Regions from separate parts of the Bacillus aquiflavi genome, predicted to be linked through region 4. Evidence: riboswitches for the same ligand, from Rfam matches in the RefSeq annotation. Region 4 holds a riboswitch; each other region holds the start of a gene.

Region 1 (5,293 bases), 1.6 Mb from region 4:
ATCTAGAGTTCATTTTTAGACGCAGTACATTATTGCTTGTTTAGATGTACTTACATAATTATATTGTGTGGTTTTTTAATATTTGGTTTGTTAAATTCATGATAATGTAAGTGATATAATAAATTTAATATTTAGAAAATAACTGTATGATTAGAAATTGAAATATGTAATAACAACTATGTGTAAATAAAAAACTAGTAACTATTGTCAGTGATATGGATAGGTGAGATAAGTGGGGAATGTAGAGGTAGTGACATGGGTTTTTACAGAGAAAGAAATAAAAAGAATTAACAATGCGGAATCATATGTAAATTATCCAGTAGTGTATATTTTGAATAATGCTAAAGAAGCTTATATTGGTGAGACTGTTTTCTTTAAGAGACGAATGCGAGCACATATAAAAGATAACGTCCGGAAAAAATTAGATAAGATGCATTTAATTAAGCATGAAAAATTCAATCAATCCGCAACGTTTCATTTAGAAACAAAGCTTATTAACTATTTTTTAGGTGATGAAAAATATACACTTCAAAATAAAAGTAAGACTGCAAGTGATCTTACGCACAATTATTATGATAAACCATTTTATGATAAACTAGTGTTTAATGAGCTGTGGGAAAAATTATATAAGAATGGAATTGTAAACAATTCACAGCATGTTATTGAAAACAAAGATATATTTAAAATATCGCCATTCAAAGAACTATCGTTGGAACAATTAGATTTGAAGGAAAAAGTAATCCAGTTTTGTGAGCAACGAGTTCAGTCGGCAAGCAATGTAGAGTATGGCAGTTTGTTTTTAATTGAAGGTGAAGCAGGTGTTGGAAAGAGTGTCGTATTAAGTTCGATTTTTAACACGATACAAGAATATAAGACGGAGGCTTCTTCTCCTTTATATAAAACAGAGAATTACTTAGTTGTGAACCATGAAGAGATGTATAAAACATATAAAGGGATAGCAGCTCAGCTAAAGCATTTGAGGATTAAAGATTTCGATAAGCCAACACCTTTAATTAATCGATTACAAAAACAGGGCAAAAAAGTAGACATTATTTTAGTAGACGAAGCTCATTTGTTGTTAACACGACAGGATAAATATAATAATTTTTATTTAGATAATCATTTGGAAGAGCTATTGAAGTTAGCGAAAGTGGTTGTCATTGTTTACGATCGAGACCAAGTCTTAAAGTTAAAAAGTTTATGGGAAGAGAAAACGTTGGAAAATCTAATTGGGAAGAGTTCCTATTATGAACGTTATGAGCTAACGAACCAGTTTCGAATGCACGCAAATGATGAAATATTAGAGTGGATTAATAGTTTTAAGCAAAAGCGTGTACTGCCAATACCACAAGGGAGTACATATGAATTAAAAGTTTTTGAATCATTAAAGGATATGCACGAAGCAATAATCCGGAAAGATACTCGATACGGATTAAGCCGTGTAGTGTCAACGTTCGACTATGTTCACAAAAAGGATGGAGAGGTTTACTACGTTACGGAAGATCAAGGAGAATATCAAATTCCATGGAATATTACAGACAGGAATTCTACTTGGGCAGAGAAAGAAACAACCGTTAGCGAAGCAGGCTCCATTTATACAGTACAAGGGTTTGATTTGAATTATGTAGGGGTCATTCTAGGACCTTCTGTTACTTACGATAGGAAAAAGGAACAGTTAGTCATCAAAACAGAGTTATATAAAGATATAGGTGCATATACAGGTACTGATGGAATTGGTGATGTTGAGAGGGCTAAGGAAAGAATTATATTAAACTCAATCAATATTCTAATGAAGCGTGGCATAAAAGGTTTATTTATCTATGCAAGTGATAATTCGTTAAGAAAAAAGCTGTTACAATCTTAACAGAGAAGGTGAAGATATGGGTGATCTGCGATATGGTTGTGAAATTTAGAGATGAAAGAGATTGGCGCCAATTTCATAATCCAAAAGACCTAGCACTTTCTTTGTCTTTAGAGGCTAGTGAATTGTTAGAACTTTTCCAATGGAAAACGAGTGAAGAAGCGCTAGAACATCATCTTGAAAGTATGAAAGATGAATTAGCAGATATATTGATCTACGCCTTGTTATTTTCCGAGGAAACAGGTATTGATGTATATAAAGCTGTTAAGGAAAAACTTCAAAAAAATAATTATAATTATCCTGTAGAAAAAGCGTATGGGAACAAAACAAAATATACAGAATTTAAATAATTTTATTCTTGAATGATTGTTAGTAGATTCTAACGCTTTCAATGTATTTAACTTTAAGTACACAGTTAAGTTGTTCTGTATTAGGTAACGTCTCTAACCTATTTTAAATAGTTTTTCAACTAGCTTTAGTTATTTTATACATAGGTTGATTATTGGGGTATTTTTCCGTTTCTCGTTTCGAAAAGTTTATACAGTTGTCTGATATCATGTTATATGATAGACAGTTACATAAACGACTTAACTAACGATAAATGGGCAAAATTTTGTTAAACAAAAGCAGGTGAAAAACTACATTTGCAATTCGTGTTCATGGATAAAAATACTGTTTATTCAGAAAAAGTTGTCATTACAGCAGCAAAAGAACATGACCAAAATCAGCTTAAAGTACTGGCAGATGCTAAAGAAGCCATGTATGTGTTTGATCGTGGCTATGTGTGGACTATGAACGATTTGATCGGGTGTTACCTAACCCTTTACCTATTTGTCTGAGCAATAAGCAATCCGTTTAACCACTTTACAGTTTTCTATCATTACTTTATAATTTTATACATTAATAGAAAATAGAATAAAAGCAGTAGGTGCCCTTAGGGGAGAATAGGGAATGAAGTGAAAATCTTCAGCGGTCCCGCCACTGTAAAGGGGAGTTTTATTAGAAATGCCACTGGAATCATTCTGGGAAGGTTAATAAAACAATGACCCTAAGCCAGGAGACCTGCCTATTCGCTTGATGTTATCAGATAATGGAAAAGTCTGTAGTTTATTTGCTCTTGAAATAAACTGCAGACTTTTATTTTTTATAAAAAGGAGAGAGAGAAATGCAATTATTGCAAAAAACGATTCATAAGATTGAAAAATTGGATGAAGAGATGATGGCTAAGGCAAGGGAAAGAATGGACAGCTTGATAAAGCCTCCTAAAAGTCTAGGTAAGCTGGAGGATATTGCTATCCAGTTAGTTGGAATTACAAGGAATTTTAATCCCATCATTGACCAAAAAGCAGTCATTGTAATGGCGGCTGATCATGGTGTTTATGAAGAAGGGATTTCCAGTAACCCTCAAGCGGTAACATTAGCACAAACTTTGTTGTTTCCAAAAGGATTAACTGGTGTGTGTGCTTTAAGTAGGGTTTCTGGAGCGGATGTAGTTGCAATAGATATTGGTGTAAAAGGGGAAATCCCAGATGATGCCGGAGTGATCAAAAGGAAAATAAAAAATGGTACTGAAAATATGGCAAAAGGTCCTGCCATGACGAGGGAAGAGGCTATCAAATCGATAGAGGTTGGGATTGAAATAGTTAATCAAGAAACAAAAAAAGGTATCAACTTGCTTGGCACGGGTGAAATGGGTATTGGCAACACTACTGCAAGTACAGCAATTTTGTCTGTTTTAGGGAATTGTGACCCTTTAGAAATTACCGGCAGGGGAGCTGGAGTTGGTAAAGGTGGAATTAAACATAAAGTAGAGGTAATCAGGAAAGCCATTGAGATCAACAAGCCAAACCCGGCTGATGGGATAGATGTTCTTGCCAAGGTAGGAGGGCTAGAAATCGGCGGCATGGCAGGTGTGATGCTTGGAGCTGCGGCGAATCAAATTCCAGTGGTGGTTGACGGCTATATTTCAACAGTGGCTGCCATTATTGCAGCGTCTATTGAACCTAAAGCGAAGGAATATTTCATCGTCTCCCATGCCTCTGCAGAACCAGGTGGACGAATGGCAAGTGAACTACTGGGGATTGAACCGATGTTAAGAATGGATATGTGCCTTGGGGAAGGATCTGGAGCAGCTTTAGCATTCCCGATTGTTGAGGGTGCAGTCAGCGTGATAAAACATATGGCTACTTTTGCTGAGGTTGGGATGAAAATTTAGTTGAGGTTTCAGAGGGTTATAGCGAAAAAATGGGAAATTATTGTCAATTATTTATTTCAATGCATAATTTTGATTTCTTAAAATATTTAAAGAGGTTGTCTAAGCCTAATGAAAAAAAGATATTAATCACTTTTTAATAAAAAAAAGAATGAAAGCATGAGCAGAAAAGGAAACTGTTATGACAATGCATGTATTGAATCGTTCAACAGTATCTTAAAGAAAGAGCTTATTTATTTAACCAAATATACAAAGTGAGAACAGGCAAAAAAATCTATGAATATATCAAAATATTCTTTAACTCAAAAAGAATTCCTTCAGCCAATGGGTATTTATTGCCCTCTGAATATGAACGGATGTACTATCGCGAGATTGCAAGTTAAACACTAGACATTAATTTCCTCATCATTTAAGTACAGAAAAGATCTATCTCTGTATTTGAATGATGAGGTCACCAAGCGAAAGCGCGGTAGAGAGAAAAATAAAGGACTCTTGATCATCCTTAGAACAGTACTGGCTGCAACGATGAGAATGATGACGAATAGATCCTTTATGTGACTGTTTGCGCGACTGACTTGTTCTGTTCCATCATCATTTTGGGCTGTACTTCTTTTGAAATCTTCATCAAATTTTTTTCTACTCATGCGGACACCTCATATTATTAGTTATTTCTATCATAAAGTAAACTGTGTCTACTTTTGAGTCTAACATCATGAAAATAAATTGGAGGACAGCCAAGAACTGTCATACGCATTGTCGAAAAGGAATTAAAGGGTGGAAAGTCTCTGTATTTTTATTGCTTTTTTCTGCACTTTTCTATCGCAAAATACAAGGGGCTTATTATCAAATTATTTTATAAGCTATTCTAATACGCTTGAATAAGCGTCATGTGATAATAGTTCCTGATTAAGTTCTATTCGATGGAATCGATTTGAAATAGTTTGGAAGTCTATGGATATTTCTTTTTTCAACTATGAGCGGCTTGTTACGATATTTATCTATAGAGTTATTCATCTATATTTCCTAGCTTTCCAACATAATCAATTAAAGTATGAAGAAGGATTAGCGGTATAATGGAGTTTAATGCGACTGCAAGCATTCCAAACACAAAGCCAAAAACGGTTGTTCGTATGACACCAGATAAGCCTTGGTAAGTATGGGCAAGGCCGAATAGTATTGACGAACATAATAGAACGAGCCAAATCGACCATTCGGGAAAT
Region 2 (5,293 bases), 290 kb from region 4:
CGTCTCTTGTTCGTGAGCTGTTAATGTAGGAAATTGCTTCATATCTTGAGACATGTTAATTTCAAATGGCGTCCAAAAGTTTGCTAACATTTTTTTGTATTTAGGATAAGCCCATTTATATTGGACATCATCCCAATTTAAAATATTTGAACATTCCCCATTAATAATGGCTGTCGCTCTATTTGGAGCTGTTTTGTTTGTGATGGGTCTTTTAATTACTTTTTCAGTCATGATTCATTCTCCTTTTCACTTTTAACTAGAACACGAATCGCAATCTTCAATTTCCGATGAAGTGGAACGTAAGTAATAGGTTGATTTTAAACCGCTTTCCCAAGCATCGAGATGGAGGGCTAGCAATTCTTTCGCCTTGATCGTGTTTTGGATATATAAATTAAAGGAAATTGCCTGATCAATATGGCGCTGGCGTTTCGCATTTTGCATTATGCTCCAATGCTGGTCAATTAAATGGGCCGATTTATAGTACCAAGTCGTATATTCTGATAAATCAGGCGCAGTGACTGGAAGCTTATAATCTTTTTTCTCCTCTGAATAAAACTTTTTAAAAATCGGATCAATACTCGGAGTGCTGCCTGCAATTAGCGCTGTTGAAGCATTTGGGGCAACAGCCATTAAATAACCGTTGCGAATTCCATTTTCGCTCACCTTTTCCTTCAGCTTGTCCCAAGGAAGAGTAGAGTGATGACTACAATAATTTCGTTTTGTAAAATAATCTCCTGTACTCCAATCAGAGCCTTTAAAAACTGGGTATGCGCCTTTTTCAATTGCAAGCTCCATACTTGCTTCAATCGTGTAGTGGGCAATTTGCTCATAAAGAGTGTCGGCGTAACTAACTGCCTCATCACTTTCCCATTTTATATTCTTCTTTGCGAGAAGATGGTGCCACCCGAACGTTCCAAGTCCAATTGCACGGTATTTTTGATTTGTAAGCTTTGCTTGTAAAACAGGAATATCATTTTGATCGATTACATTATCAAGCATGCGAACTTGAATCGGAATGAGACGTTTTAACACGTCATCTTGAACCGCTTTTGCTAGATTAATAGACGAGAGATTACAAACGACAAAATCTCCAGGCTGCTTTTCAACAATGATTTTTCCGTCTTTCACAACTTGTTTACATACATTTGTTTCACTTTGGTTTTGGGCGATTTCTGTACAAAGGTTCGTACAGTAAATCATTCCGAGATGATGGTTAGGATTTTTTCTATTCGCTTCATCTCGATAAAACATAAACGGAGAACCTGTTTCAAGCTGGCTTCTCATGATTCTCTTCATGACTTCGATTGCCGGGACGGTCTCTTTTGAAAGAAGTGGATGTTTGGCACATTGGAAATACTTTTCACGGAATGAACCTTCACCGCGTTTTTCATCATAGAAATCCTCTAATGAAAATCCGAGTACAGACCGAACTTCATGCGGGTCAAATAAATGCCAATCGCCACGCTTTTCAACTTGCTCCATAAATAAATCTGGAATACATATCCCAGTAAATAAATCGTGAGTTCGATAACGTTCATCTCCGTTATTCAACTTAGCATCAAGGAACGAGAAAATATCTTTATGCCATACATCCAAATAAACACTAATCGCTCCTTTCCGCTGTCCTAGCTGATCAACGCTAACAGCTGTATTATTTAATAATTTCATCCATGGGATCACACCTGAGGACGCTCCTTTAAAGCCTTTAATGTCACTACCGCGGCTCCGTATTTTTCCTAAATAAACGCCGATCCCGCCGCCGTTTTTTGATAAATTTGCAATGTCTGTGTTGGTGTCATATATACTTTGCAAACTATCATCAATCGTATCGATGAAGCAGCTTGAAAGCTGTCCCCAACGCTTACCTGCATTCGTTAATGTCGGAGTTGCAACTGTCATATAAAGATGGCTAAGAGCCCAATACGCTTCACGGACGAAATGAAGTCGCTTCTCTTTTTCTTCATGCATCATTAACGTCATTGCAATCACCATAAAACGTTCTTGTGGAAGCTCATAAATATGCCCGCGTCGATCTTTAGCTAAATAGCGGTCAGAAAGCATGCGAATACCGATATAGGTGAATAATTCATCTTTCTTCGGATCAATTTCCTCTCCTAAAGCATCAATTTCTGCTTTATCATAATTTTCTAAGAGGGAAGGGGAATAAATTTCTTTCTCTGTTAAAATTGAAATTAATTCAAAAAAAGAACCGTAAGTTGACGACGTTGAATTCCGATTTGTTTTCGCTTCTTCATACAAGTGCAACAGCCAAATTCGTGCTGCAACAAATGTCCAATCGGGCTCCTGTTCGCTCATATTTGCCACGCACTCAAGAACAAGAAGATGACAAAACTCATCCATATTTTCTCTGTTTACTTGTTCCCAAATGATTTCCGCTCGTTCCTTTAATGAAGTAATGTTTAAATGTGGAAAGCTTTGTTGAACAGAATCAAGCTCTTTCATCCAAGTAATAAAAGCTTCATCGATTGGAGCTTTTACAGTCATAAAGAAAACCTCCTAAAATATATATTCATAGTCATTGAAAATAAAAAAATCCGCTCGGGTCAGAGCGGATCAAACGATAGTAAAAAAGACATCAATTCAAATTTGTACTATCGTTTCATCTTCTCAATCCCCGAAGAATCGAAACTTAAAACAAGCTTTGGCAGGTCTCCTGGCTTGTGCATCGTTCTACTTTAAGACCTTCCCATACATTCCTTTGAAAGCATGTACAGTGGATTTCTTATTTCGTCCGCACTTACAGTTGCGGGGACAGCTCCGGAATTTCACCGGATTCCCTATTAAGTCACGAATGACACCAACTCTTGTCAGTTTTCAATATATAGTATTAAATTTTAATTTCAAATCAATATATTGTGTATTTTATCATACTTCAGTAAAAAGACAATGAAGCTTTGCAAAAAATAAAACAAAGATAATGTTGTTAAAATAGGGATTTTTTATAAAAGGACAACAATGATGAGATTTCATCACATTTTTAACTTAAATTAGGAAATATTAATGAAGACCATTTGTAGTTAGGAAGGTGTAGTAAAAATGCCCTATTTTCAATATAATAAAATAAATATTTTTTTTGATGATAAAGGTACAGGAATTCCGCTCGTATTTATTCATCCTCCTGGAATGGGCCGAAAAGTATTTTATCATCAATACTCTCTCAGTAAACATTTTCGGATTTTAACTCCCGATTTAAGCGGTCATGGAGACACTTCCGGTGCTTTAGAACATGTAACGATGAAAAATTTCGCCTCCGAGATTCGGGCGTTATTAGATCATTTATCAATTGCTAAAGCAGTCATTTGTGGTTATTCTTCTGGAGGATGTGTCGCCCAAGAATTTGCTCTTTCTTATCAAGACCGCACTTTAGGGCTAATTTTGGCGGGCGGATTTCCAGAAATAAGATCAGCTGTATTACGGTATGAGCATCAAATCGGAATGTATTTTATAAAAAACTTTCCAAGTGCTATTAAATTTGCAATTGCCGCTGCTCATACATTAGAGCCGAATTTACGCAATATGTTAAAAGAGCATATGGATCAAGCGAACCGAAAAGTATGGTTTGATTTTTATAATCGTTCATTGCACTTTTCATGCGTGGACAGACTGCCTCAATTAAAAATCCCTTTACTATTAATTTATGGCGCAAAAGATTTCACAAACCAGCATATTCGAGCTTATCGGAGAGTGACTTCATTTCAAGCTGCTTTTATTAAAAAAGCACACCACCAATTGCCCTTTAAAAATTGGCAGCTATTTAACCAAATCATTACTGGGTTTGTTGTTGACCATTTTTCAACAGATGAGCAATCATAATCGGAATTTTCACCCCCTGCCTCAAAGTCAGGAAAAAGAATGATGACCAATAGTGCGGGGGATTCCTCTTTAAATTCAAGTCAACAATAATACCTTCTTAAATGAAATAATCAGGAAATAAAATTGCTTATTAATCAACAAAATATCAGATTAACAAATTACGTCAAAAAACTTAACACAACCCCTCTTCGGTTTAGGTCTTGGCAGTCGGCCTATACATTTGATCGATCGTTCGCAGGGAACAGAGTATATAAACAGTAGTGTTGGATGGCCCCTTGCAGAAGAAGTAACGATTAATTATAATCCTTCAGCTGAATAATAAAGATCAAGTAGAGTCTTTATTATGATGGGGTATTAAGATCTATATTAAATAGCAAAAGGCCTAATGGAATATCATCTGCATTAGGCCTCTTGTTCAGGACGGATCGCTTTAAAGGAAAGAATCGCGGCTAAGACGCATAAACCGCTTAATCCCCAAAATATCCATTTTTCCTGTCCTTTCATGAGCAAAGCAATAACAGGTGGTCCAGCTGCAACTCCGATAAATCTCATTGAACTATAAATCGAGGTAATCGTTCCCCGTTGGTCTTTCGCTATACCTTGTGTAATCATCGCATCAAGACACGGAAGGGCTACGCCAATTCCGACTCCGCTAATAAAGAACATAATAATTAAATACCAAAGCTTATCTGAAAGACCTATTAGTGCAATAGAGCTACCTAGTAATAAAATCCCGCCAAATGTAACCCATTTCATTAAAACTTTATTTTCTTTAATCAATTTTCCTGCCGTAAATGATGCGATACATAATGCCCCGAGTGGAATTGCTAATAATAGCCCTTTTTTGACATCCTTCACTTTATAAGTTTCCTCTAAAATTCCAGATAAATAAAAAAGAACACCAAATAATACGAACATAAGAATCCCGCCAATGATAAAAATAGCGGTAATCCATCTTCCATTATCAGCAAAAATCTGCCTAATTTTCTGAATAAACCTTTTAAACGGCAGAACGTCTTCTTCCTTTTTCTTTGGATTTTTTACTAAAAAAAGCATTAATAATATTGAAATAACGCAAAAAACAGGAATTGCAAAAAACGGAAGAAACCAAATGATCCCTGCTAAAAGCGCTCCTAAAATCGGACTTAATACTTTTCCCATTGTATTAGATGTTTCAATGACTCCAAGCATACTGCTTACATCTGAATCTCTTCGAAACATGTCACCGACAAGGGGAAGGACAATGGGGGCGGCGCCGGCAGCTCCAATTCCTTGCAGCATTCTGCCTAGCAAAATGACTAAATAGGCATTTTCCATTTTCCACGCTGCAAATCCAGAAATAAGTCCGCCAATTCCAGCAATAAAAAGGCTTGGAATAATCACCTTTTTTCTGCCAATCCGATCTGATAAATAACCAGCTAACGGTATTAAAAAAATGGCAACGACAGAATAAACTGTA
Region 3 (5,293 bases), 1.4 Mb from region 4:
ACCATGAGTTAAAGGTTCATACACTTCCATCGCAGCCGTCTTTAAACTTTTTTGGGCAATGGTCGTTGAAATGATCACTGCCTCACCAATTATTCCTGCAACTAAATGAAGCTGATATAACAAACTAACAAACATCGCCGTCGCAGTGACAAACGTCATGAGAACGGCTGTGACCATGAGAAATCCATACAGTCTTCGCTTCTTTCCCTTGTTCAAGCTTTTTTCTAAAAAGGCGATCATCCTTCCCATCCATCGAACTGGATGAGGCCAATGAGGCGGATCACCTATTATTTTATCGATTATGAAAGCGAGCGTAATCGCTGTAAGATGTTGAATGATCATCGTTGTTTCCTTCTTCTATTTTTTTCAACTGCCTCAGTCAAACAGTGGTAAATACTTTGACTAATCAATTTTCCAAGAGGCGTAATTGAACCTGCATATTGCAGCATTTTTCCCCGTTGAGTTGCAGCGATTAATATGCTGTCAGTTGATGTCCCTGTCGCTTGTGATCCAGTAAGCGGATCTTTAATATCCTGCTCCTGCATTACTTTTACTTTCGTTTCAGTCGCGGTCACAATACTTTGAATAAATGCCTCATCTGAAAGATGACCATTAATAAATATCCACATATTAATCGTCCCAGGTATCGCTTGCGATGAGTGTTCCTTACTTCTTGTTACGTCAACCGCATTCGATACTCCTGCGGTCACGACAACAAAAACGGAAAAATCATCTCTTTCAAAAAAGCGGTATGAAACATCTTCTAAAAACACGGCTGTCATCATTGCAACTGTTTCTGAAGGATTTATTTTTTTGGTGCATAAATATTGGCACATTTCTTCATGGTGATGGCGACAATCATAATTTTTATCAACATGACGATTAACGAATGTACTATGCCAGCCTGCTCCAGAGCCAATTACACCAGAAGATATCGTTCGGAGCGGTATTGGGGACATGAGCTGAATGATTTCTTCACTTTTATGAAGAAATCGTTCATCAATGACAATTTCCTCATGGTCCTCTTTTTGCTTATCTGGCATTAAAATCATTTGTGGACGCGGAACTTTCGGATGCGGGTGCTTCTCAACTTTTGTTTGATAAACGGCTCGTATCCGTTCTTCCTTTAAGACTTCATTTGGAAAATGAACGATATTTTTTTCGCCATTTTCCAGTAATAACAATCGATCACAATATAATCCGGCTAAATTTAAATCATGGAAAATTGAGATGACTGTTAAACCTCGTTCACGTGTCCATTTTTTTAATAGGTCTAGTAATTCTTTTTGATATGATAAATCAAGGTGATTTGTCGGCTCGTCTAATAATAAAATTTCTGGCTGCTGTGCAAGTGCTTGCGCTAAAAAAACCCTTTGCCGTTCACCACCTGATAGCTGATGTAAATAATGTGCCTCATATTTATTAATACCTGTCTGTTCCATCACTTCACACACAATCGCTTCGTCTTCTTTAGTCCACGATTGAAACCAACCGCTTTGATGAGCATAACGGCCAAGTGACACCGTTTCTTTTACTGTGTAAGAAAAAGTATCTTGTGTGAGCTGCGGAAGAACTGCAACGAGCTTAGCAAACTCTTTAGGAGAATATGATGTAAGCGGTTTTCCTTTTACAGTAATCGTGCCTTGCTTCGGCTGCAAGATGCCGCTGACCATTTTTAATAATGTTGTTTTACCGCTGCCATTAGGTCCTAAAACTCCAAATAGCTCTCCCTGCTCTACATGAAAGGAAAGATCATGTAACACACTCGCACTTGAATACCCTCCTGTTAAATGTTGTATCGTAAGCATGTTATCCCCTTCTCTCCATTCGTCTTCTTAGCAAAATAATCGCAAAAACTGGAGCACCTATTAAAGAGGTAATCACACCAATCGGCAATTCGATCGGTGAAATAATCATTCTGGCGACTAAATCTGCCAAGATTAAAAAGGCACTGCCCGTTAAAATGGATAACGGTAAAAGATGTTTATGGTCAGGTCCCCATAACAATCTTGTCAAATGAGGGATGACAAGACCAACAAAACCAATCGTCCCTGATACAGCAACAGCTGCCCCAGTTAATACCGAACCTGCCAGTAACACCGTCATCTTCCGCCTACGGACATCTACACCTAAATGTTGCGCCCGTTCTTCTCCAAAAGACATCGCATTCAATTCTTTTCCATTTAACATGAGTAATAAAGAACCGAATATAAAGAAAGGTAAAATAATGCCAACATAATTCCAACCTCGCATCGACACACTTCCTAGAAGCCAGCCAATAATTTGCCGAAGTTCCTCACCTGTTAACGCTATCATTAAAGAGATGAGTGCACCTAAAAAAGAACTAAAAATAATTCCTGTTAAAATAATCGTTTCCACTTTCATCGAACGATCCACTTTCCGCGCAAAAAAGAGCACGGCAAAGATCGTCGCAATGGAAGTAATAATGCTAAAAATCGGCAATGTAAAGCCCTTTAAAAATGGCACAGATAAATGAAAAAATAAAACGATCACCGCGCCGACCGAAGCCCCTGATGAAACACCTAACGTATATGGATCCGCTAATGGGTTACGTAGCAAACCTTGGAAAGCCGCTCCGGCAATTGCGAGAGATGCTCCAACTAAACCAGCTAAAATAACACGAGGCAAGCGAATATTCATGACGATATTTCCATACATCGGATCGAGCATTTCAATTGAACCTATCTGAAACACTTCGAAACCAATGATTTGGAAAATATTCACGATCGGAACAGATACTGTCCCGATCGATATTCCTAATAACACTGCCGTAAAAAGAAACAGCCCTGCCAATGTGTAAGCAAAGATCTCATTACTCTTTAAAAACGTCTGGATAAATCGCTTTTGCAAGCTGCTCTACTCCTTCTGCCAGCCTTGGACCTGAACGATTCACAATATCTGCGTGAACATCAACTACTTGTTGATTTTTCACAGCCGGTACATCTTTCCAGCCTTCACGACTTAATACTTGTTCAGCTGGATTGTCTACATAATATCCATATGTAGTGACAATCACATCTGGATTAAGTTCAATAATTGCCTCTTCAGTTAATTGAACCCATCCTTCTTGTTCTTTTGCCGCATTTTCAGCATTTACAATTTGAATCATTTCATCCATAAAAGTGTTTTTCCCTGGCGTGAAAATTTCCGGGGCAGGAGCCACTTCGATAAAGACTTTTTTCTTGTCCTTAATTTTTGCTGTCTTATCTTTAATCTCGGAAACTTTATCTTTCATGTCTTTAATTATTTTTTCGGCTTCTTCTGTTTCTCCGGTTGCTTTTCCAATCATTTGAATAGACTCATAAACTTTATCAAAATTTTGAGCATCATTTACGACAAGAACTGTAATCCCAGCGTTGCGAAGCTGTTGTAATCCTTCTGCTGACTTTTCTGAATTAGAAGCATGGGCTAGTACTAAGTTAGGCTTTAATGAAATAATCTTTTCAATATTAAAATCCATTCCGCCAATTTTTTCTTTTTCCAAAGCTTCTTCTGGATAATTATCATAATCGTTTACACCAACAATATGATCTCCCAAACCTAAAGCAAATGCGATTTCTGTATTACTTGGCATCAGTGAGATAATTTTTTCTGGCTTTTCTTCAATGACAACCTCATTACCATCACCATCTTTAATCGTAACTGGGAATGAAGCTTCTTCCTTTTGTCCAACATTTGTTTCTTGTTGCTTTTCATTTTGTGACTCTTTCGGCTTTTCCGCGGAGTTACATCCAACTAATAATCCGAATGAGAGTAGTAATACGAATATAAAAGAATAATACTTTTTCAATGCTGTTCCTCCCTATTTTTCCATAGTAAAGACAATTAAAAAACATCTCCCGTCTTGATGGAGATGTTAATCGGAGTCTTTATAAAACATTGTAAAAATAATCATATGCCGACTGACACCTCCCTATCCTCGTAGGTTTTTGGTGCACAAGAAATAGGCAGGTCTCCTGGCTCATGGTCATTGCTTGCCGCACCCTTCCCATACATTTATTAAAAGCACAGTGGGCACATCGCAGCTTGCTACCATTTACAGTGGCGGGACCGCGTTGGATTTTCACCAACTTCCCTTTTAAGTCTTCAATAAAGGAAGACACCTAGCTCTGTGATCATTATGAAATTTTCCGCTTGATCAAATTATACACGAGAATAAAGTTTATGGGGAATATTTTTTATTCATAAAGCTTTAGACTTTAACAACTAGCAGGAGTTTTTATTAAGAACTAACTAGCTTCAGCCCAACACCGCCGCAAATAATCATTCCGATAAACAAAAGGCGCTTCCAACTTTTTGATTCCATAAAAAAAATCATTCCATATAAAACACTCCCTGCAGCCCCAATCGCTGACCAAATAGCATACGCCGTTCCAATCGGAATGTCTATTAAAGACTTTGACAAATAATAAAAACTAATGATTGCCGAAATAATCGATAGAGCTGTATAACGCTTTACTGTAAAGCCTGCAGAATATTTCATAAAAACAACAAATCCAATTTCTCCAAAGCCAGCAACTAATAAGTAGAACCAAGCCACTGTTTTAACACTTCCCTTTAACCTTAGTTTCTTGCTCATCTGAAGATGACATCACTAAACCAATTATGCCGCCGAACAGTAAGGTTAAAAAAAATAACTTTAAAACACCGCCATCTTCATTCAAAAATAAGATCCCGATTAATACTGTGCCTACTGCACCGATTCCAGTGAAAACAGCATACGCCGTCCCCATAGAAATATCACGCATCGCTTGAGAAAATATCCAAAAACTTACAATGATTAACACAATCGTTATAATACTAGGAATTAATCTTGTAAATCCATTTGAAAACTTTAAACCAAACGCCCAGCCAATTTCTGATATTCCTGCAATAAATAAGTAAACCCAAGCAAGACGTTTATTTTTTCGATCCATTGATAAACCCCCCTACAATTGCAATAGACCATCTTTGTAATCTATTATAAGATTAAGCTGTATTGAACTTGTATTTCCTTTCCATCATAGCTGAAAAGACATGTGAAACGATAGTCTCACACAAATGAGTCTAAAACAACAATATTGTTTACCATAGCATAAAAACAATAAAAGGGAGTGGGTAAAAAGATGGACAGTTTTATCCCAATTATTCACGGAAAAAAAGTGACGCTGCGAAGAAAAACTGAAAAGGATTTGCAAACTCTTTGGACATATATTTATGGGACAATGAATCCCGAGTGGAAAAAGTGGGATGCTCCTTATTTTCCGCTTAAACATCTCGATTTTCAGACGTA
Region 4 (5,293 bases):
GCATGTTAAGGAGGATAGCATGGAAAAGAGAACAACGTTTCAAGCTTTTTCTAATTTCAGGCTTGATCAATCAATTATTGTTTGTTTATTACTCCTTTTTATCATTAGCTTAATTACTGTATATAGCGGTTCTGGTCAATATGCGCCAAGTGACCCTTACTTTTTTTTGAAGCGCCAAATTGTATGGTACATTATTGGACTTATCGTTTTAGGTGCAGTTATGACTTTTGATTATGAGTTATTGCCGAATTTTTCGCTCATTTTATATATTATAGGAATTGTGTTATTAATTGCGGTATACTTTTTCGGTATTGAGAAGAACGGTTCCCAACGTTGGCTTCAACTAGGAGGATTTTTACTTCAGCCATCAGAATTTATGAAAATCTTCCTTATCATCCACTTGGGGGCTCAAATAGATAAATTTAAGAAAAATTATCAAAATTCGTTCAAAAATCATTTAAAGCTTACGGTAACTTTATTTGCTTGGAGTATCCCACCGCTTTTACTTATTTTGAAACAGCCAGATTTAGGGACCTCATTGGTGATTATATCAATTGTATTCTCGTTGTTATTTGTTGCGGGTGTTTCTTTTAAAATTTTACTTTCGTTAATTGGGATCGGTTCATCTGTAATTGGTTCATTAGTTTATTTGCATTTTTTTCATTTTGATTTCTTTTCTAAAATGATTAAACCTCATCAACTTGAAAGAATCTACGGCTGGCTTGCACCTGAACAATATGCTTCAAGCTACGGCTACCAACATTTACAAGCAAAAACAGGTATCGGGGCTGGTCAAATGACCGGGCTTGGTTTTATGAATGGGGTGCAATCGCAAAGCGGCAGGGTGCCAGAAGTACATACTGATTTTATTTTTACTGTAATTGGTGAAGAATTCGGATTTATCGGTGCATCCATCTTAATAAGTATTTACTTTATTTTATTTTTCCGCATGATTTCAATTGCTTTAGAAGCAAATAGTGAGTATGGTACTTACATTATAACTGGGGTCATTGGTTTGTTAGCTTTTCAAATTTTTCAAAATATTGGGATGACCGTCGGTTTAATGCCGATAACAGGATTAGCCTTACCGTTTATTAGCTACGGAGGCAGTGCACTTTTAACGAATATGATTGCACTTGGACTCGTTTTGAATGTAAGAGCACGAACGAGAAAGTTTATGTTTTCTTCGTCATAGTTTCTTTTCTTATTTTTATTAAAAAGATTCATTTTTATCGTCCTTGATGTATATGATAACAATGTGAGAAAAAATCACTTGGTACGGGCATACCAAGTGATTTTAAAAAAATGTCTTATTTTTAGTTTACAAGCGCAACGATTAAAGAGAGAAAAGTGACGATGAAAAACAAAAATGTAAAGAAAACAAAGTAAATTTTGTTCATCTTTTCACCCCCTTTTATTTATGTATATGCATGTTGTTTTATGACATTCTTTTATTAGCAATATTTGTATAGTGAATATGTACTATTTTTCGTCCTAAAAAGGGCGTTTTTTTCTTTTTGTCATTTTCTTCGCTGTTAAAATAGGCATGATCATATAAAAACAATAATTGACATCATTTTCTGTACATGCTAATCTAGTTTTTATATTTCAACAATTAAATATTAGTTGGAATCAGGTTCCTTGAAAGAATACTTTCGAGGATTAAAAGGGAAGTTCGGTGAAATGCCGACACGGTCCCGCCACTGTGAAAGGATAATGCGCGGCAAAAATACCACTGATCGTTAGATTGGGAAGGTTGCTGCTCACAAATGATCCTTAAGTCAGGAGACCTGCCTGTTTCAGCAACACTGATAACCTACGGGAAATAGGGAGGTGTTATATAATATGTCTGACATTTATTTAGCATTTCTAATTTTCTATGTGAACAAATTAGGAGTGCTATTTTATTTGCAATAAATAGGGGAGTTGAATTTTAGAATGAAAAGTATTAGCGATCAAGCAAAAACAGTTTCTCAATCTCGAACGTATTTAACAGACCTCGTATTACCATCAGATACGAACCATCATGACACAATTTTTGGTGGAAAGGTAATGGCTTATGTAGATAAAATAGCCTGTATCGCAGCGATGCGCCATTGCCGTAAGCCTGTTGTTACCGTTTCAACTGATTCTTTTGATTTTTTGGCACCTATTAAAGCAGGTGAAGCGATAAGTCTTGAAGCATATGTTGCCTGGACTCATCGCACTTCAATGGAAGTGTTTGTTAAAGTAGAATCAGAAAATTTATTAACAGCTGAGAAACGATTGACTTCCCGTGCTTATTTGACGATGGTTGCGTTAAATGATCAAGGAAGGGCTGCATCTGTTCCACATGTGATTCCAGAGACCGTTGAGGAAAAGAGACAGTACGACCAAGCTTGGGAACGTTACAAAATAAGAATGAAGCGAAAGGAAAACTCAATCGAGTAGAGAGGAAAGTTATTTAACTTCCCATCCCTCTCACACCACCGTACGTACGGTTCCGTATACGGCGGTTCAACTTATATTGCAGTATGAACTTCTAAGTAATAATCTAAGGCAAAGGGGATTCCTCTTTGCTTTAGGCGTTTATTTGATAATGCTGTTTGAACAACTTTCGATAGCCCTATGTACCGATATCCTTTTCGGCAATAGGTCAGTCCTTTGGCTTCTTCTTCAGGTATACCCAATTGAATAAGTGATTGGATTCGCTTCTTATTACTTTTCCATTGTTTCCAAATGATGACTCGTAACCTAGAGCGCAATTTCGCATCAGTAGTTGTGAGTATCTTTTTCAACTTCGCGATTTTAAAGTAGTTCACCCATCCGTAAATAACTTGTCTTAATTTCATTATCCTGTTATTTAGGGAGATTCCTTGGTTGCGTTTCGTTAGCTGTTTTAGCTTTCTTTGGAATTTCCGTACCGAATCTTGATGCGCTCGTGGTTGATATTTTTTCGTATGCGTATCATAATAGAATCCAAATCCTAGAAATTTCGTATTTCCTGGTCTTGATATTCTACTTTTCTCTGCGTTTACGATTAACCCAAGTTTCTTTTCGATAAAATTTGTGATAGATTTCATGACACGATTGGCTGCTTTTTCACTTTTGACGAAGATGATGCTATCATCCGCATCTCTGACGAAATTTAGATTTCTTGCTTCTAATTCATTAAGCATGATGTTGCTTAATAGCGGACTCAGGTTACCACCTTGCGGTGTTCCAATGGGAGTGTTTTCACGTTTCCCATTCACCATTACTCCACTTGTTAGATATTTTCGTATGAGTGATATGACATCGCCATCCTTGATTGTATAAGAAATTATTCTCATTAACTTATCATGATGGACAGTATCAAAGAAGCGTTCTAGGTCAATATCAATTAACCACGTGTTGGTTTCTGCTGACTTCTCACGATAAACCTTATTCGACCAGTTTTCTTTATAGGGGACTCCTCAACTGTTCGTGAGACCTCCCAAGGTAAGACATTTATCTTTCCTCTTTTTATCTGCCTGATTTACTTCACAGAGTTACGCACATCTTTTGGACTTTGACTTGTTTAGTAGTCTTATCCTTCTGTAAAGCCTTGGTATCAGATTTCTGTTCGTCAGACCAAGATTTTGGTACACGCTTCCTTCAGCTCTTGCCTCACGACAAGCACCTTGCGCTTCCCTAGTGGTTGGATGATGTGTTCCCCCACAGTGGACTTGCACCACCTAGATAAATGCCATGCCTGGCACACTAATAAAAAGCCAAAGGCTAATAAATGACCTTTGGCCGTATACTGTTAACAACCGTTTCATTTTTCGTCTATAGGCTTTAACAGCTTGAGAAAATGATGTCTTAAAATTTTCGATTTGTATACAAAAAACTAATATTTGAATGGATTCTCTAGTCAGTTGAGGCGCAAGCAACAAGGTCGAAGGGAATAGAACAGGCATTCATGAGTCCGTTTGTCAACAGTCTGAAATTTATGTTCATAAATTTTCATTTTGCTGATGAATTTCGTCACTGCCAAGAAGTTCATTTGCATATTCCAAATCTTTATGCTTATTTACCGAGTTTCCATGATGATAGTTCTCTTTATTAATTGTACCAACATCAGTTCTAATCGTTATTTTCGGTTCTTCCGGTATGTTTGATAGTGTGGAGTTTTCTTTTTCTTTCACTTCCAATTCACCTTCCTTAAAAGTGTTACCATTATTTTTTGTGAATTGAATGATCAATATACTAAAAAGCTGACAGCATATTTAGCCATCAGCTTTTTATTTATTAGGCACGGTCTTTTACTGCCTTTGTTTCAGAATCAGAGGAAACGTATAATGTTCTGCTAGGGAAAGCAATCGATGCTTCTTCTTCTTCAATAATATCCATAATTTTAAAATTTATTTCTTCTTTTATTGTTAAAAAATCTCCCCAATTTGTTGTTTTTGTAAAAAAGTATAAAAAGATATCTAAACTGCTTTCATTAAATTGATCGAACTTAACGAAAATTGTTTCTTGATGAATGTCAGGGTGAGAACGTAGCAATTCCTCAATCCTTCTTACTATTTTCTCTATTTTTTCTTTAGGTGTGTCGTAAGTAAGACCTAAATGAAAAGAAATTCTTCGTTTCCCCTTTTTACTCCAATTAGTGATTGTTTCAACAGCTAAAGTTGCATTCGGAACTGTTACTAACGCTTGGGCAAACGTTCTTACTCTTGTGCTGCGGAAACTAATTTCTTCCACTGTTCCTTCAACACTGGGAGTCATAATCCAATCACCAATCGAGAAAGGCTTCTCCGTAATAATAACAACGCCGCCAAAAAGATTACCGAGCGCATCTTTTGCAGCCAATGCGACAGCCAGACCACCTAAGCCGAGTCCGGCAATAAATTTGTTTACGTCATAACCGAATTCTTCTGCAATCATACTAATCCCAATTGCAATTATAATGAAGCGAATTGTTTTAGATAAAAACGGAATTAACATTTGATCAATTTCAATATTTAAGCGATTGTTCAGCTTCCTAAAAAGTAACGAAGATGAAGAAGAGAAATTGTACAGTCCCCAGATCACGAGCACAATTAAAGAAGAACGCATTAATTATAAAAATAGTGGGTTTTCATGATTGAAATATGGGAAATATCTAGCAGAAAGATAAATTCCTATAATAATAAAGAACCAGCGAATTGGGTTTTCGAATGATGTTAATAAGTGAGTAAAAAAATCAGTCGGTTTTTTTTTACTTAGTCGTAAAATAATTTTAAATATGTATTTTGCGAATATTTTCCTGAAAATAACGAATAAAAGAAAAATACCAATTGTAATAAGG

Evidence for each region. Region 4 has a riboswitch for cobalamin ahead of K6959_RS07215 (acyl-CoA thioesterase). Riboswitches for the same ligand answer to the same signal wherever they lie in the genome.
Region 1: another riboswitch for cobalamin. It lies ahead of cobT (nicotinate-nucleotide--dimethylbenzimidazole phosphoribosyltransferase); the one in region 4 lies ahead of K6959_RS07215 (acyl-CoA thioesterase).
Region 2: another riboswitch for cobalamin. It lies ahead of K6959_RS08300 (ribonucleoside-diphosphate reductase subunit alpha); the one in region 4 lies ahead of K6959_RS07215 (acyl-CoA thioesterase).
Region 3: another riboswitch for cobalamin. It lies ahead of K6959_RS00100 (ABC transporter substrate-binding protein); the one in region 4 lies ahead of K6959_RS07215 (acyl-CoA thioesterase).

The regions. Positions count from the first base shown of each region.
Region 1 covers NZ_CP082780.1:3,626,622-3,631,914, forward strand. Annotated here, with positions in the region: gene K6959_RS17640 (DUF2075 domain-containing protein) at 233-1,864, shown strand; gene K6959_RS17645 (nucleotide pyrophosphohydrolase) at 1,897-2,211, shown strand; gene K6959_RS17650 (hypothetical protein) at 2,506-2,700, shown strand; cobalamin riboswitch at 2,771-2,945, shown strand; gene cobT (nicotinate-nucleotide--dimethylbenzimidazole phosphoribosyltransferase) at 3,027-4,076, shown strand; gene K6959_RS17660 (hypothetical protein) at 4,460-4,717, opposite strand; gene K6959_RS17665 (CPBP family intramembrane glutamic endopeptidase) at 5,080-5,293, opposite strand, start outside.
Region 2 covers NZ_CP082780.1:1,745,196-1,750,488, forward strand. Annotated here, with positions in the region: gene K6959_RS08295 (ribonucleotide-diphosphate reductase subunit beta) at 1-231, opposite strand, end outside; gene K6959_RS08300 (ribonucleoside-diphosphate reductase subunit alpha) at 253-2,505, opposite strand; cobalamin riboswitch at 2,648-2,838, opposite strand; gene K6959_RS08305 (alpha/beta fold hydrolase) at 3,058-3,834, shown strand; gene K6959_RS08310 (bacillibactin exporter BcbE) at 4,237-5,293, opposite strand, start outside.
Region 3 covers NZ_CP082780.1:15,337-20,629, reverse strand. Annotated here, with positions in the region: gene cbiB (adenosylcobinamide-phosphate synthase CbiB) at 1-342, opposite strand, end outside; gene K6959_RS00110 (adenosylcobinamide amidohydrolase) at 339-1,808, opposite strand; gene K6959_RS00105 (FecCD family ABC transporter permease) at 1,810-2,871, opposite strand; gene K6959_RS00100 (ABC transporter substrate-binding protein) at 2,834-3,811, opposite strand; cobalamin riboswitch at 3,950-4,143, opposite strand; gene K6959_RS00095 (DMT family transporter) at 4,244-4,600, opposite strand; gene K6959_RS00090 (DMT family transporter) at 4,566-4,937, opposite strand; gene K6959_RS00085 (GNAT family N-acetyltransferase) at 5,127-5,293, shown strand, end outside.
Region 4 covers NZ_CP082780.1:1,458,628-1,463,920, forward strand. Annotated here, with positions in the region: gene rodA (rod shape-determining protein RodA) at 20-1,195, shown strand; cobalamin riboswitch at 1,618-1,811, shown strand; gene K6959_RS07215 (acyl-CoA thioesterase) at 1,939-2,430, shown strand; gene K6959_RS07220 (reverse transcriptase domain-containing protein) at 2,502-3,362, opposite strand; gene K6959_RS07225 (hypothetical protein) at 3,957-4,148, opposite strand; partial or broken gene K6959_RS19800 (mechanosensitive ion channel family protein) at 4,252-5,293, opposite strand, start outside.